4 regions of the Janthinobacterium rivuli genome follow, and region 1 is predicted to be linked to each of the others. Evidence: predicted binding sites of a transcription regulator. Region 1 holds the regulator's gene; each other region holds the start of a gene.
The links. Region 1 encodes FNR, which switches genes on or off when oxygen is low (the NO sensors DNR and NnrR bind a similar motif). Its sites were predicted from a motif close to TTGATNNNNATCAA; they were not measured.

Region 1 (3,737 bases):
GGTACGCGCAGCGCGCGCATGGCCCTCGACAAGCAGGGCCCCTCCGTGCGCAAGGCGTTCAAGAAGACGGCCAAGCACCTGGCATGGGGCGCCATCGCCCTGTGGACGGGCTTTACCTTTGTCGGCTATTTCACGCCGATCAAGGAACTGGCGCAGTCGGTGACCACCCTGAACTTCGGTCCTTGGGAATGGTTCTGGGTCTTGTTCTACAGCCTGGCAACCTACGGCAACGCGGGCTGGCTGCGCGAGCAGGTGTGCAAATACATGTGCCCCTACGCGCGCTTTCAGAGCGCCATGTTCGACCAGGACACCTTGATCATCACCTACGATGCCAAGCGCGGCGAACCACGCGGCGCCATGAGCAAGAAGGCTGGCAACAACGACAAGCTGGGCGACTGCATCGATTGCACCCTGTGCGTGCAGGTGTGTCCGACCGGCATCGATATCCGCAACGGCCTGCAGTATGAATGCATCGGCTGCGCCGCCTGCGTCGATGCCTGCAACAGCGTGATGGACAAGGTCGAGCGGCCGCGTGGCCTGATACGCTACAGCACCGACCATGCGATGGAAAACAACTTCAATTCGAAGCAGATACGCCAGCGCGCCATGCGCCCACGCGTCCTGATCTACACTTCCATCCTGGCCCTGATCATCATCGCCGTATGTACCTCGCTGGCCCTGCGCACGCCCCTGAAAATGGACGTGATCCGCGACCGCGGTTCGATGGGACGCGAAGTGGAAGACGGCATGATCGAAAACGTCTACCGCCTGCAGATCATGAACACGTCCGAGCAAAGCCAGCATTTCAAGATCAGCGCTTCCGGCTTGCCGGGCCTGACCTTGCTGACGCGTGAAGAAGTGACCTTGCAGCCGACGGAAACGCTGGGCTGGCCGATCCGCCTGCGCGTGCCGCACGGCGTCGGCGAGAAGGGTTCGAACAAGATTGCGATCGAATTGCAATCGCTGGACAACCCCTCGCTGCATGTGCGCGAAAGCGCGGTATTCATCGTGCCGCGTTAAAGCAGGAAGGCCGGTTCCCGCATGGGGACTGGCCGTTTACACAGGAGAAATACCATGTCCGACAGTCTGAAACTGCAGCCTCCCGTTGCACCGTGGTACAAGCATCGCTGGCCATGGCTGCTGATGATCGGTCCCGGCCTGTCCGTGGTCGTCGGCAGCTTCATGGGCTATATCGCGTTTACGCAGCCCGATGCGCTGGTGGTGGGCGACTATTACAAGCAGGGCAAGGCGATCAACCAGGATTTGAAGCGCGACACGATCGCCAGCGACCTGGCGATGGCTACCAGCTTGTCCTACGACGTGGCGTCAGCGCGCCTCAGTGGTTCCGTGCACAGCTTCGGCAAAGCTTACCAGGGTCCGCTGCAGCTGCACCTGGCGCATGCGACCCTGCCGGAAAAGGACATCAAGCTGCTGGTGCGGCCCGATGCGGCCGGCAATTTCTCGGTGGCGCTGCCGATGCTCGAGCGCAGCCGCTGGCAAGTGCTGGTGGAAAACGACAAACGCGAGTGGCGCCTGTCCGGCATCTGGACCTGGCCGCTGCAACGCAGCATCGCGCTGCACGCCGATGAAGAGCTGTAGGCCTTATTTGCAGACGTCGGTACCGGCCGTGATGGCCTTCAATTTTGCCGGCTGCAAGATTTCAATTTCTCGGTTCGAGACGCGCAGCCAGCCTTCCTTCTTGAACTTCGACAGCAGGCGGCTGACGCTTTCGATGGTCAGGCCCAGGTAGTTGCCGATTTCCTCGCGCGACATGCGCAGCTGGAATTTGCTGCTCGAATAGCCGCGCGCTTCATAGCGCGACGCCAGGTTGACGATGAAGGCGGCAAAACGCTGCGTCGCCTGCATATTGCCCAGCAATAGCATGACGCTTTGCTCGCGCGTGATTTCCTGACTCATCATGCGGTGGAAATGGCGCAGCAGGGTCGGCATATTGCCCAGCAATTGTTCCAGGCTGGAAAACGGGATTTCACACACTTCGCTGTCTTCCAGCGCCACCGCATTACAGTGGTGGCGGTCGGCGCTGATGGCGTCCATGCCCAGCAGTTCGCCGGCCATCTGAAAGCCCGTCACCTGCTCTTCGCCACCGGGATTGATCTGGTACGTCTTGAAGTGCCCCAGGCGGATCGCGTACAGGTTCTGGAACGAGTCGCCGATGCGGAACAGCGAGGCGCCGCGCACGATCTTGCGGCGGCGGCCGATGATCTGGTCCAGCCTGTCCATGTCGCCCATATCGAGGCCCATCGGCAGGCACAATTGATGCATGCTGCAGGTCGAGCATCGCGCACGCAACGCTTCCACGTTCACTGTAGGCAAGGTTGGAGTGAGTAGCGCTTCAGTCATGTCGGTACCTTTTAGAAAATGCAACAACAAGTTTACTGCATACAGGGTTGCCGTGTGCCAATTTCACGGCAATTTCGCTGAATAAACGACGTTCCGACTTTAATTATATGGCAACATCGTCAAAAGCCCATGCGGGGAGGGCAATTTGCGCGGCGCCGCTTGCCAAGCTGGGGTATTGATAGGAAAATTCCTGACAGCATTACTTGCCGCCTGTGCCGTCCGGTACTGAAAAGGAAATCATGAAGCCTCTCGGCATCAAAGCAAAAGTCGCGCTGGCCACCAGCCTGACCTCGATCGCCATGATCGCGCTGGTCACCATGATCCAGGTGCAGCACATGCGCGACGACTTCACCCGAGTACTGCTGAGCCAGCAGTCATCCCTGATCAGCCGCACCGCTGCCGAGCTCGACGACAAGCTGGGCATGCTGCTGCAGATCGTCACCCTGACGGCCCGGCAGCAGCCGCCGGAACTGATCGCCCGGCCCGCCCAATTGCGCGAATACTATTCGCGCCGCTCGATGCTGGTGCTGTTCGACGACGTGCTGGTGCTCGACGCGCAAGGCGCCGTCGTGGCCGACATGCCGGAAGTGCCGGGGCGCGCCGGCATCAATGTTGCCGAGCGCGAGTATTTCCAGACCGTCCTGCGCACGCGCCAGCCCATGATCACCGAACCGATGCTGGGCAAGTCGAGCGGCATGCCCATCGTGCAGATGGTGGCGCCCGTGCTCACCGCCGATGGCCAGGTGGCCGGCGTGGTGATCGGCGTGCTGCGCCTGTACAAGGACAATCTGCTGGGGCGTTTGCGCTCGGAAAAGGTCGGCAAGAGCGGCTATTACTTCATCCTCACGCGCGGCGCCGTGCCGCGCTACGTGCTGCACCCCGATACCAGCCGTTTGCTGCAGCCGCGCCAGCCGAACGCCAATCTGACGACGACCCAGCTGCTGAAGGAAGATGGCGAAGGCAGCATGGTCAGCACCAACAGCCGCGGCATCACGGCCGTCAACAGCTTCAAGCGCCTGAAATCGGTGAACTGGCTGCTGGCCAGCTCGCTGCCCGTCGACGATGCCTTCGAACCATTCGATGGCGTGCTGTACCGGCTGGTGCTGTGGAGCATCCTTGCCTCGCTGCTGGCCGCCTTTGTTCTGGGCTGGGTCACCGTGCGCCTGCTGTCGCCGCTGGTGCGCCTGCGCGACACCCTGCTGGCCCTGCGCACCAGCGGCAGCCGTTTCACCCCCGTGCCGGTGCAGCAGCGCGACGAGATCGGCGAACTGACGGAAGCGTTCAACGGCCTGATGAGCGAACGCGACCGCCTGCAGCAGGAACTCGAAGCGCGCGCGGCGGAGCTGGAGCAGGAACGCGACCGGGCCGAGGCGGCC
Region 2 (3,737 bases), 2.9 Mb from region 1:
AGCGCAGCAGCTGGAAGGCGCCCGCCATCTGCTTCGTGTCGAGGTAACCCTGCTTCCACATGGCCGCTTCCAGGAAGCTGACCTGGCTCTCGTCGATGAACAGCGACAGTTCGCCCGGCTCCTTGAAGTCCACCTGCGACGCCAGCATGGTGAGGCTGGCCAGGCGCGCATCGCCATCGCGCGCCATGGTCGCGGCGGCGATCGCCAGCAGGGTGCCGCCCAGGCAGTAGCCGACAGCGTGCACCTGCGGCGCGCCCGCGATGCTGGCAACGGCGTCAAGCGCGTCCATCACGCCCAGCTGGCGGTAGTCTTCCAGCGACAGCTCGCGGTCTTCTTCCGTCGGGTTTTTCCAGGAAATCATGAACACCGTGTGGCCCTGGTCCACCAGGTAGCGCACCAGCGAATTGTGCGGCGACAGGTCGAGAATATAGAACTTCATGATCCACGCCGGCACGAACAGCAGCGGCGTCGCGTGCACCGTCGCCGTCGTGGGCGCGTACTGTATCAATTCGATCAGGTCGTTGCGGTAGACCACCTTGCCCGGCGTGACGGCCACGTTCTGGCCTGCCTGGTAACGGCGCGTGTCGGGCGCATACGGCCCCATGGCGGCGCGCTGCCAGTCGGCGGCCGCATGCGCTGCGCCGCGCGCCAGGCTGGCGCAGCCGCTTTCCAGGGCCGATTGCTGCACCACGGGATTGGTCGGCACGAAGTTCGACGGCGCCAGCATGTCGAGCCACTGGCGCACGGTGAACGTGACGACATCCTCGTGGTGCGGCGAGACGCCGCGCACGCCCGTGGTGGCGCGGTGCCACCACTGCTGCTGCAGCAAAAAGCCCTGGTAGACGAGGTTGTACGGCCAGCGCCGCCAGGCCGGGTCGTCGAAGCGCCGGTCCTGCGGCAGCGGCGCGATGCACGGTTTGGCGTCGCCGCCGGTCAGGGCCGATTGCATGGCGTACTGTTGCCAGCGGCCGATCTTCTTCCAGGCTTCCTGTAGCAGGGCTTGCTGCTTCGATGGCGCCAGCGCCAGGTGGCCGAGCCAGTCGGCATACGCGTTGCCCAGCGCGGCCGGCGAAATGCCGCCCGTGAACTTGCCCAGCCAGGCGTTCAGCAGCAGATCCAGGGTGGCGCCTTCCGGCGCGCTTTCCGGATAGCCGGGCGCCGGCACGCCTTGCCAGGCGCTGCCCAGGCGCTCATGTTCCACGTTGTGCTGCGCGTCGCTCGGCTGCGTCTTGCTCATCCGGTGCTCCCGTCATTTTTTTACAGGATAGCAAGAGCTTGTTCAAAAAATTATGATCTACATCAAGTTTGACCGGATGCGTGCCCATGTGGCTTGCCGCCTGATGGCAAGTGCGACTAAAAAAGATTTAATCGAATATCGTAATTTCATTGTTTTTCGTGATGAAATAAAGAAAAGCGATTTATTCGTGAATTTATTTATTGTATTTGGTAAATTTATGTAGCAAAATGCAGTGAGGCAAGACCGGTCACTATGGATGGAGGAGATGGACATGCATACGAAAATGTCGGCAAGCGGCAACGAAGAGGCGGCCAGAGGCTATTTACGCGGGGCAGCCGGGGGCGTGCGTCGTTCTTCCGCGCGGCGCCTGAAGGCAATCGGCTACCTGGCCCTGTTGCTGGCCGTGGTGCCGGCTGCGGCCTGCATCGCCACGGGGCGCGCCGGCGTGCCGGTGCTGTTTACCACCATGTGCGGCGTGGTGTCGTGCGCGGCCGGCGGCCATGCACTCTAGCGCGCGGCCTGCGCTTCCTCGCAGATCCATGCCATGAAGGCCTGCACGGCGGGGCGCGTGGCCGCGTCGGGCCGCGTCACCAGATAGTAGGCAAAGCGCGCGGGCCAGGGCAAGTCCAGCACTTGCACCAGGCGCCCGGCGGCGATCTCCTCCTGCGCGTACAGCTGCGGCACCAGGGCCAGGCCCTGGCCCGCCTCGGCCGCGCGTATCAACAGAAAATCATCTTCGAAGGCCGAGCCGCGCAGCGCCCGCGCCGCATCCTCGCTGTCGTCCGGCGCGCCGTGCGCGGCCAGCCACAGGGTCCAGTCGGCGCGGTCCGTATCGTGCAGCAGCGGGTAGCGCAGGCAATCGGCCGGCGTGGCGATGGACGGCTGGCCCGCCATCAGGGCTGGGCTGGCGACGGGTACCAGCACGGGCGCCATCAAGCGTGTCACCTGCAAGCCCGGATAGTCGCCCAGGCCGTGGCGCAAGGCCACGTCGACCCGGTCGCGGCGCAGGTCGACGAGGGCCGATGTCGCTTCCACGCGTACCTCGATTTGCGGATGGCGCTGGTTGAAGCGGCCCAGCCTCGGCACCAGCCACGCGGCGGCAAACGTGGCGACCGTGCTGACGGTCAGCGTCTGGCGCGCGCCCATGTCTTCCAGCGCCTGGCTGGCGCCGGCGATCTGCGCGAAGGCGCCCAGCAGGGCGGGGTGGACCCTGGCGCCCGCCTCGGTCAGGCGCAGGCCCTGGCGTTCGCGCGTAAACAGGGGCATGCCGACCCGATCTTCGAGCAGGCGGATTTGCTGGCTGACGGCGCCCGACGTCACGTGCAGCGCCTCGGCGGCCGCCTTGATGCTGCCGCGCTGGCCCACTTCGACAAAGGCGCGCAACGCCTGGAGTGGTAAAGGATGTTTCATTGATATAGTTTTTCTATAGCCAGACACTAAAAATCATCGTTTCCATTCTTTGAGGATAACAACGAGGATGGCGGTGTTTACAAGGCTGATTGTACTTCAGTAAAACTATATCAACAGGACACTCCATGCACAGCATCACATCCCCGGCCGGTTCGCTTGAACTCTACACCGACAGCTCGCCCAACGGTTTCAAAGCCACCATCGCGCTGGCCGAACTGGGTTTGCCCTACCAATTGCGCCACGTGCGCATCGAGCAGGGCGAACACCGCTTGCCCGCTTTCCTGGCCCTCAATCCGCATGGACGCATTCCCGTGCTGGTCGACCACGACACGGGCGTCACCGTGTTCGAATCGGCCGCCATCCTGCTGTACCTGGCCGGGAAAACGGGGCGGCTGCTGCCGAAGGCGCCCGCGCAGCGCTGGGCCGCCATCACCTGGCTGCAATTCCACGCGGCCAGCATGGGGCCGATGCTGGGCCAGCGCGTGCATTTCGAGATCGCCGAGGCAGGCGCGAATGCGGCCGCCACGGCGCACTTTCGCCAGTTGTGCGGCGCGGCGCTGTCCAGCATGGATGGCCGCCTGGCGAACCACGCCTACCTGGGCGGCGACGCCTATTCCATCGCCGACATCGCCAGCTTTGGCTGGCTGCATATCGCCGACCTGATCGGTTTCAAGCTCGATGACTGGCCGCACGTGGGCGCCTGGTACGCCCGCGTGGCGGCCCGCCCGGCCGTGCAGCTGGGCATCACCATTCCCGCGCCCGCGACGGGCGCCTGATTTTTATCAAGGAACAATATGAGCATGGACATCACGCAAGGCGCTTCATCGCAAGCCTTCACGCAGCACCGCGGCTACCGCCGCATGTTCGCGCCCGGCGCGCTCACCGTCGGCATTTATCTGCCGCTGCGCTTTTACCAGGGCGACATGCGGGCGCTGGCCGGCCAGGCCGACCTGGTCGCCGCCATGGACAGGCAGGGCTTTGCCGCCGCCTGGGTGCGCGACATTCCCCTGTTCGACCCGCGCTTCGGCGATGCGGGCCAGCTGTTCGACCCGTGGACCTACCTCGCTTACCTGGCGGCGCGTACGGACTC
Region 3 (3,737 bases), 2.3 Mb from region 1:
CACTTCCTTGCCGGCGGCGGCCAGCATGTCGGCGATATCGAGCCAGTCGGCCAGGCGTACCTCATGCCGGCGCGAACAGACGGTTTCGCCCAGATACACGATATCGACGGCCGTGCCGGCGATCTGCTGGTAAAACTCGAAGACGGTGGCGCGCGGCCAGTAGTACAGCAAGGGGCCCAAAGAAAGCTTCAGCATGTTCATCCTTTATTTCCAAGATCTATGGTAAGCGCCGAGGGTGTGCTGCTGGCCCTCGGCCAGCTTGTCCATGGCCGCCATCCAGCCCGGCTTGACGGCGTAGCGCGCATTGCCTTCGCGGCAGGCGTCAATCGCTTCGCGCCACACGCGCGTCACCTGCGCCACATAGGCGGGACTGCGCTGGCGTCCTTCGATTTTCACGGCGCGCACGCCCATGGCGATCAGTTGCGGCAGCAGCGCCAGCGTGTTCAGGCTGGCCGGTTCCTCGATGGCGTAATACTCTTCGTCATTGACTTCGAAACGCCCCTTGCACAGGGTGGGATAGCTGGCGTTTTCACCGGGCGCATAGCGGTCGATCAACACGCCGTTCAGACGCGATTCCAGGCCCTTCGGCGTTTCCAGCCAGCGCACGGATTTCGCCGGCGAACACACGCCGTGCGTGTTCGGCGCCTCGCCCGTCGCATACGACGACAGCGCGCAGCGCCCTTCGACCATCACGCACAGGCTGCCGAAACCGAAGACCTCGATCTCGACTTCCGTCTTGGCGATCAATTGCTCGACCTGCGCCATCGACAGCACGCGCGGCAGCACGGCACGGGCGATGCCGAAGTGCTCATGATAAAAATTGATGGCTTCGTAGTTGGTGGCCGAGCCTTGCACGGACAGGTGCAAACGCAGCTGCGGGTGGTGCTGGGCCGCATACGCCATCAGGCCCGGATCGGCCACGATCATGGCGTCGATACCGGCTTGCGCGGCGCGGTCAATGGCGCTGCGCCACACGGCCCAGTTGTGCGGCTGCGGATAGGTGTTCAGCGCCAGCAGCACCTTGCGTCCATATTGATGGGCGTAGCGCACGCCCTCGGCGATGGCCTTCTCGTCGAAATTGAGGCCGGCGAAATTGCGCGCATTGGTGGCGTCGCGAAAGCCCAGGTAGACGGTGTCGGCGCCATTGTCGACGGCCGCTTTCAAGGCAGGCAGGCTGCCGGCGGGGCAGACCAGTTCCAGCGGTCCGGCCACGCGGGTGGCGGTGGTTGAATCAAGCATCATGATATTCACAGTCCTGTATCGGCTCAGGGTGCAGACTATAGCCCCGCCCATGCCGCCCAGTCCTTGACGCAGGTGAAGGAATGCATGCATGGCTGGCGCGCGTTCAACTTGCTTGACCTGGCTGTAAAATGCCCCACTTTTCACCCTCGTCGATTGACCGCCATGACCCGCAAACCGCTGCTGATTTTCCTGCTTACCTTGTTCCTCACCGCGCTGCAAGTGCAGTGGGCCGGCCCGGCCGATGGCTATGACGCAGGGACCATCTCCGTGCTGTCGCCCGAAGTGCTGGGCGCGTATCCGGGCGTGCTGCTGCTGTTCCTGCTGGCCGTGTTCGCGCGCCGCCAATTGCCGCTGCTGCGCCAGGCCGCCATCTGCACGGGCCTGCTGGCCATCTACTGGCTGCTGGCGAACTACGTGACGTTCGACGCACGCGTGGCCAGCTGGAGCACCTACTCGCCGCTGGAAATCTGGGCGCACGTGCTGCCCGCCTCCGTCGCCAGCATCGCCGCCTGCGGCGCCGCGTTCTTTTGCGCGAGCTGGCTGATCCTGCGCGAAACGCGCTGGAACAAAACCGGCTGAGGTAGTTTTTTCACCTGCATCAAGGATTCGTCACGCAACTGCACGCCACCTTTGACGACACTACATTTAGTATATAACCTTCATAAAAACACCGCATGTTGTGTTTATTGGAGGTTTCATGACGACGAATGCAGTTTCCCCCACACGCGGCCAGGTCGATGTCGCCGCGTCCATCAATGAATACCTGGACCGGCGCGACTGGCGTGTCAACGCCAATGCCAACCAGGGCTACTCGCTGGGTGGCCTGATACTCAACGTGTCGGGCAAGGTCATCGCCAACTACTGGCTGGACCAGGTGTATCCGCCGGAAGTGGGCGCGGCGCACCGCGAAGCGGCGCTGCACATCCACGACCTCGACATGCTGGCCGGCTATTGCGCCGGCTGGTCGCTGCGCACCCTGCTGCACGAAGGCTTGAATGGCGTGCCGGGCAAGATCGAATCGGGCCCGCCGAAGCACATGTCGAGCGCCATCGGCCAGATCGTCAATTTCCTCGGCACCTTGCAAAACGAGTGGGCCGGCGCGCAGGCGTTCAGCTCCTTCGACACTTACATGGCGCCCTACATCCGCAAGGACAGCCTGCGCTACGAAGACGTGCGCCAGTACATGCAGGAGCTGATCTTCAACCTCAACGTGCCATCGCGCTGGGGCACGCAGACGCCGTTCACCAACCTCACGTTCGACTGGGTCTGCCCGGACGACCTGCGCGAGCAGATTCCCGTCATCGCCGGCCAGGAGATGGACTTCAGCTATGGCGAGCTGCAGGCGGAGATGGACATGATCAACCGCGCCTACATCGAGATCATGATGGCGGGCGACGCCAAGGGCCGGGTCTTCACCTTCCCCATCCCCACCTATAACATCACCGAGGATTTCGACTGGCATAGCGAAAACGCGGAACGCCTGTTCGAGATGACGGCCCGCTACGGCCTGCCCTACTTCCAGAACTTCATCAATTCGGAACTCAAGCCGAACATGATACGTTCCATGTGCTGCCGCTTGCAGCTGGACTTGCGCGAACTGCTCAAAAGGGGCAATGGCCTATTCGGTTCCGCCGAGCAGACCGGTTCCCTGGGCGTGGTGACGATCAACTGCGCGCGCCTGGGCCACTTGTGGCGCGGCGACGAGCCAGCGTTGCTGGCCGACCTGGACCGCCTGCTGGAACTGGGCAAGGCCAGCCTGGAAATCAAGCGCCGCACCATCGAGGAACTGATGCAGCAAGGCCTGTTCCCGTACACGAAGCGTTACCTGGGCACCTTGCGCAATCACTTTTCCACCCTGGGCGTGAACGGCATCAACGAGATGATCCGCAATTTCAGCGGCGACGCTTACGACATCACGTCCGCCGAGGGCCATGCGCTGGCGATACGCCTGCTCGACCACGTGCGCGCCCGCATGGTGCAATTCCAGGAAGAGACGGGCCATATGTACAACCTGGAAGCGACGCCGGCCGAAGGCACGACGTACCGCTTCGCCCGCGAAGACCGCAAGCGCTATCCCGCCATCCTGCAGGCGGGAACAAGCGACAATCCGTATTACACGAATTCGTCGCAGCTGCCCGTGGGTCACACGGACGATCCGTTCGAGGCGCTGGAATTGCAGGACGCGCTGCAGCGCAAGTACACGGGCGGCACGGTGCTGCACCTGTACATGACGGAAGCGCTGTCGGATGCGAACGCCTGCCGCGAGCTGGTCAAACGCGCGCTGAGCCGCTTCTCGCTGCCCTACATCACCGTCACCCCCACGTTTTCCATCTGCCCGCGCCACGGCTACCTGGCCGGCAAACATGAATTCTGTCCCACCTGCGACGCGGAACTGATCGCCCGCAAGCAGTCCGATCTCGCTCACCCACTCAAGGAAACGCCATGAACGCACGTCCCGACTTCACTCCCGCCATCACCCTGCTCGACACGGAACG
Region 4 (3,737 bases), 3.1 Mb from region 1:
GCCGCCGTAATTGACGTTGATGGTGGCGCCCAGGCCCGTGATACGGCCCTGCGTCAACTGCGTCGTGCGGCCGGACTTGCCGACCATCATGCCCAGCGCGGGCGCCACCAGCGCATTGCTGATGCGGAAGTAGGCGGGCACCCCGCCGCTCAGGTAGACCAGTTCGGGACGCACCCTGTCTGGCCAGGCCCAGCCGGTGGCGCAATCGACAAAATTGACGCCGCCGCTGAAATTGATGGGCACGAAGCGTTCAAGCACGGCCACCTGGTCTTGCGGGCAGCGGCCGCCGTCGATGGGGCCAGGCTGCACGATGCAGTCGTTGAACACGCCGCCATTGGAATTGGCCAGCACGTGGTTATTGCTAAGTATCATCAAGCGGCTGTTGCGCGGCGCGCTGCGCCCCACGGCCAGGCAGCCGATGGTGCCGGCCGTGATGCGGAAATGCCCGACGGACACGCCGCCCGGCGCCGGACGCAGGCGGAAACGGTGCGGTTGCGCATCGATCACGCCCGTGACGACGATGTTGACGGGCACGTTGTCGCTGGCCACGGCGCGCACGCCCATGGCTCCCACGATGGCGGCCTTGGCGCGGTCGACGGAAGTGGGCTCGGCCACGTACAGGGTCAGGGCCGGCAAGCCTGGCTCGCCGGACGAGCTGTCGCTGGCGCCCTCGCCCAGGCCGATGGACACACCCTGGATATTGCCGCCGTCACTGAAGGCGTCGGCCGCGCGCACGCCGGCCGCCTGGGAAATGGACTGGCGCATGCCGTCTTCGATGCTGCGCTTGATTTCCAGCAATTCCATGCTGACGCCGCTCAAAGCGTCGGGCACGTCCGAGACGGACGCGCTCTCGATCGTATTGTCGTCTTCGCCGGGGGCGGAAAATTGCCCGACGGCCTCTTCATCATCCGCGCTTTGCCCCCTGCCGCTGCCGCCAGGCGGGGCGCTGAAACCATTCTCGTTACCTATCATGATGTTCTCCTCGTTGGTCATTTCGAAGCACCAGTGTGGGCGGGCTGCGCCGGCCGGTATTGATCTGGATTGAACCGCGCCGACACATGGCCGCCCTTCCTGCAAGGGCGAGCGAGGATCAAAATAGTTCCGTCGTCTGGGTTGAGCGAGATCAGGCGTGCGGCCAGAGGCTGCGCCGTATACTTGACTGACAGGCTGGAACCGGGCCTGCTCCACGGCTGCTCCACGGCAGCAACGGTATGGATGGGGAAACAATGACGAGCCCTGGTATGACACGCCAAGACATGACACGCCAAGACGACGCGCCCGCGGGCGAGCAGGCAGGCCAGCATGCCGGTTTTATGCACGGCATGGCGGCCTGGGCGGAAAAACACCGCATCAGCCCCTGGCGCGGCAGTTTCGCCGACTTCATCGAGCAGATCCTGCCCGGCCGCGCCGCCCTGCTGACGCGCAGCGCGCACCAGTACCTGTGGGACATGATGCGCTGGAACGGCCAGACGGACGACGCGGGACGTTTCCGCTGCCGCCTGTTCGACGACGAGCTGTTCGGCATCGACGAGGCGATCGACCGGGTTGCCGCCTACTTCAAGGCGGCGGCTGCCGGCTCCGAGGTGGGCCGGCGCATGCTGCTGTTGCTGGGGCCGCCATCGGGCGGCAAGTCGACCATGGTAATCCTGCTCAAGCGGGGGCTGGAAGAATACAGCCACAGCAGCGAAGGCGCGCTGTACGGCATCGCCGGCTGTCCCGTGCACGAGTCGCCGCTGCATCTGGTGCCGCACAGCATGCGCGCCGACTTTCGCGCCAGCTATGATGCCGAGCTGCACGGCGAACTGTGTCCACACTGCCGCGCCCGCCTGGAAGAACAATATGCGGGCGACTTCCTGCGCATGCCCGTCGAGCGCATCCACCTGTCCGAGGCGGGCCGGTGCGGCATCGGCACGTATGCGCCGCACGATCCCACCACGGCCGACCTGGCCGACCTGGTCGGCTCCGTCGACCTGTCGAAAGTGGCGCAGTACGGCGACGAAGGCGACCCGCGCGCCTGGTCGTGGTCCGGCGCCGTGTATGCGGCCAGCCGGGGCATGCTGGAAATGATCGAGATCCTCAAGGTCAAGCGGGAATTTCTCTACCTGCTGCTGACCCTGACACAGGAAAAGAATGTCAAGGTCTCGCGCTTTCCCCTGATTTACCTCGACGAAACCATCCTCGCGCACACGAACCTGGCCGAATTTCGCAAATTTCTGCAAGAAAGCGAAAACGAGGCGCTGCTCGACCGCATGGTCATCGTGCAAGTGCCCTATACCCTCAACTACCGCGAGGAAGCGCGCATTTACCGCAAGCTGATCCTGGCGGCCGCACCCGCCTTCCGCGACGTGCACCTCGATCCGCACGTGCTGCATGCGGCGGCCGTGTTTGCCATCCTCAGCCGTTTGCCCGAAGGCGACGACAAGGAGGCCGAACTGGTCAAGAAACTGCGCGTGTACGCCAACGAAGACGTCGACGACTTGCAGCCGGCCGACATCCGCCGCATGCGCGAACGCGACAAATCGCCCGACGAGGGCCTGTCGGGCGTATCTCCCCGTTTCGTCATCAATGCCCTGTCGCACGCCATCATTTCAGCCCAGCGCAACAGCCTGTCGACCATGGACGTGCTGCTGGCCCTGAAGGACGGCATCGAAAACGATGCCCGCATCGAGCCCCGGCGCAAGCGCAAATGGGTCGATTACCTGGTGCTCACACGCAAGGATTTTTATAACCGCTGGGTCAAGGCCGATGTGCACAAGGCCCTGTTCGTGTCGTTCGAACAGGAAGCGCAAGACTTGCTGAACAAATATCTCGATGAAGTCGAAGCCATGCTCGACAACCGCCAGATCCGCGATCCCATCACCAGCGAAGAGCGTCGCCCAGACGAGCGCTTCCTGCGCGCCGTGGAAGAAAAAATCCACATCAGCGACTCGGGCAAGCAATCTTTCCGGCAAGAAGTGGTGCGCAAGGCCATGAGCGCCTTCAAGCGGGGCGAAGCGTTTGGCCTGGGCAGCCATGCGCAATTGCACGACGCCATCCAGCAATATCTGTTCGAACAGCGGCGCGACGTGCTGCGCCTGGTCGGCTCGGCCAAGCGCCCCGATGACGACGTGCGGGCCAGAATCTCCGCCGTCGAGCAGCGCCTGGTCGACGAATACGGCTATGACGCCCACAGCGCGCGCGAAGCGCTCAACTACGTGACCACCTTGCTGGCGCAGGAATAGCCATGGCCGCCACGAACTCGCCCGCTTCCGCCGCGCCGGCCCTGGCGCGGCCCTGGTACGGGCTGTTCTCGCGCGGCGCGCGCGACTGGCTGCGCCACAACCAGAAAGTGCGCGACGCCGTGCAGGCGCACTTGCCCGAACTGATCGCCACACCGGACCTGATCGGCGGGCCGCAGCAGCGCACGGTGCAAGTGCCCATGCACCTGCTCGAGCATGCGCGTTTCCGCCTGGCGCCCGCGCGCAACAGCGTGGGCGCGGGCCAGGGCGACGGCCAGCCTGGCGATATCCTGCGCGCGCCCCATCCCGCCGCCACGGGCGGGGCGGGAACGCAAGGCGAAGGCGGCGATGGCGAGGGAGCGGTGCGCCTGCTGCTCGAGTTTCCCATCGACGACATACTCGACTGGCTATGGGACGCCTTCGAGTTGCCGCACCTCAAACCCCGCCACCTGGGCGCCATCGACGACGTGCGGCTCGTGCGTAGCGGCCTGGACCGCCATGGCGCCCGTTCGCGCCTGG

Region 2: a site for FNR is predicted at 1,290-1,303, ahead of P9875_RS14435 (PHA/PHB synthase family protein). Genes of this name have one in related genera too.
Region 3: a site for FNR is predicted at 1,306-1,319, ahead of ubiU (ubiquinone anaerobic biosynthesis protein UbiU). Genes of this name have one in related genera too.
Region 4: a site for FNR is predicted at 1,032-1,045, ahead of P9875_RS15720 (serine protein kinase). Genes of this name have one in related genera too.

Annotation. Positions count from the first base shown of each region.
Region 1 is NZ_CP121464.1:289,307-293,043, forward strand. Features, by position in the region: gene ccoG (cytochrome c oxidase accessory protein CcoG) at 1-1,020, shown strand, start outside; gene P9875_RS01225 (FixH family protein) at 1,075-1,599, shown strand; gene fnr (fumarate/nitrate reduction transcriptional regulator Fnr) at 1,603-2,361, opposite strand; gene P9875_RS01235 (response regulator) at 2,601-3,737, shown strand, end outside.
Region 2 is NZ_CP121464.1:3,166,967-3,170,703, forward strand. Features, by position in the region: gene P9875_RS14435 (PHA/PHB synthase family protein) at 1-1,237, opposite strand, end outside; gene P9875_RS14440 (hypothetical protein) at 1,509-1,748, shown strand; gene gcvA (transcriptional regulator GcvA) at 1,745-2,647, opposite strand; gene P9875_RS14450 (glutathione S-transferase family protein) at 2,773-3,423, shown strand; gene P9875_RS14455 (LLM class oxidoreductase) at 3,448-3,737, shown strand, end outside.
Region 3 is NZ_CP121464.1:2,622,969-2,626,705, reverse strand. Features, by position in the region: gene ubiV (ubiquinone anaerobic biosynthesis protein UbiV) at 1-195, opposite strand, end outside; gene ubiU (ubiquinone anaerobic biosynthesis protein UbiU) at 205-1,242, opposite strand; gene P9875_RS12040 (hypothetical protein) at 1,405-1,821, shown strand; gene P9875_RS12035 (ribonucleoside triphosphate reductase) at 1,940-3,688, shown strand; gene nrdD (anaerobic ribonucleoside-triphosphate reductase) at 3,685-3,737, shown strand, end outside.
Region 4 is NZ_CP121464.1:3,488,649-3,492,385, reverse strand. Features, by position in the region: gene P9875_RS15725 (hypothetical protein) at 1-972, opposite strand, end outside; gene P9875_RS15720 (serine protein kinase) at 1,257-3,221, shown strand; gene P9875_RS15715 (DUF444 family protein) at 3,224-3,737, shown strand, end outside.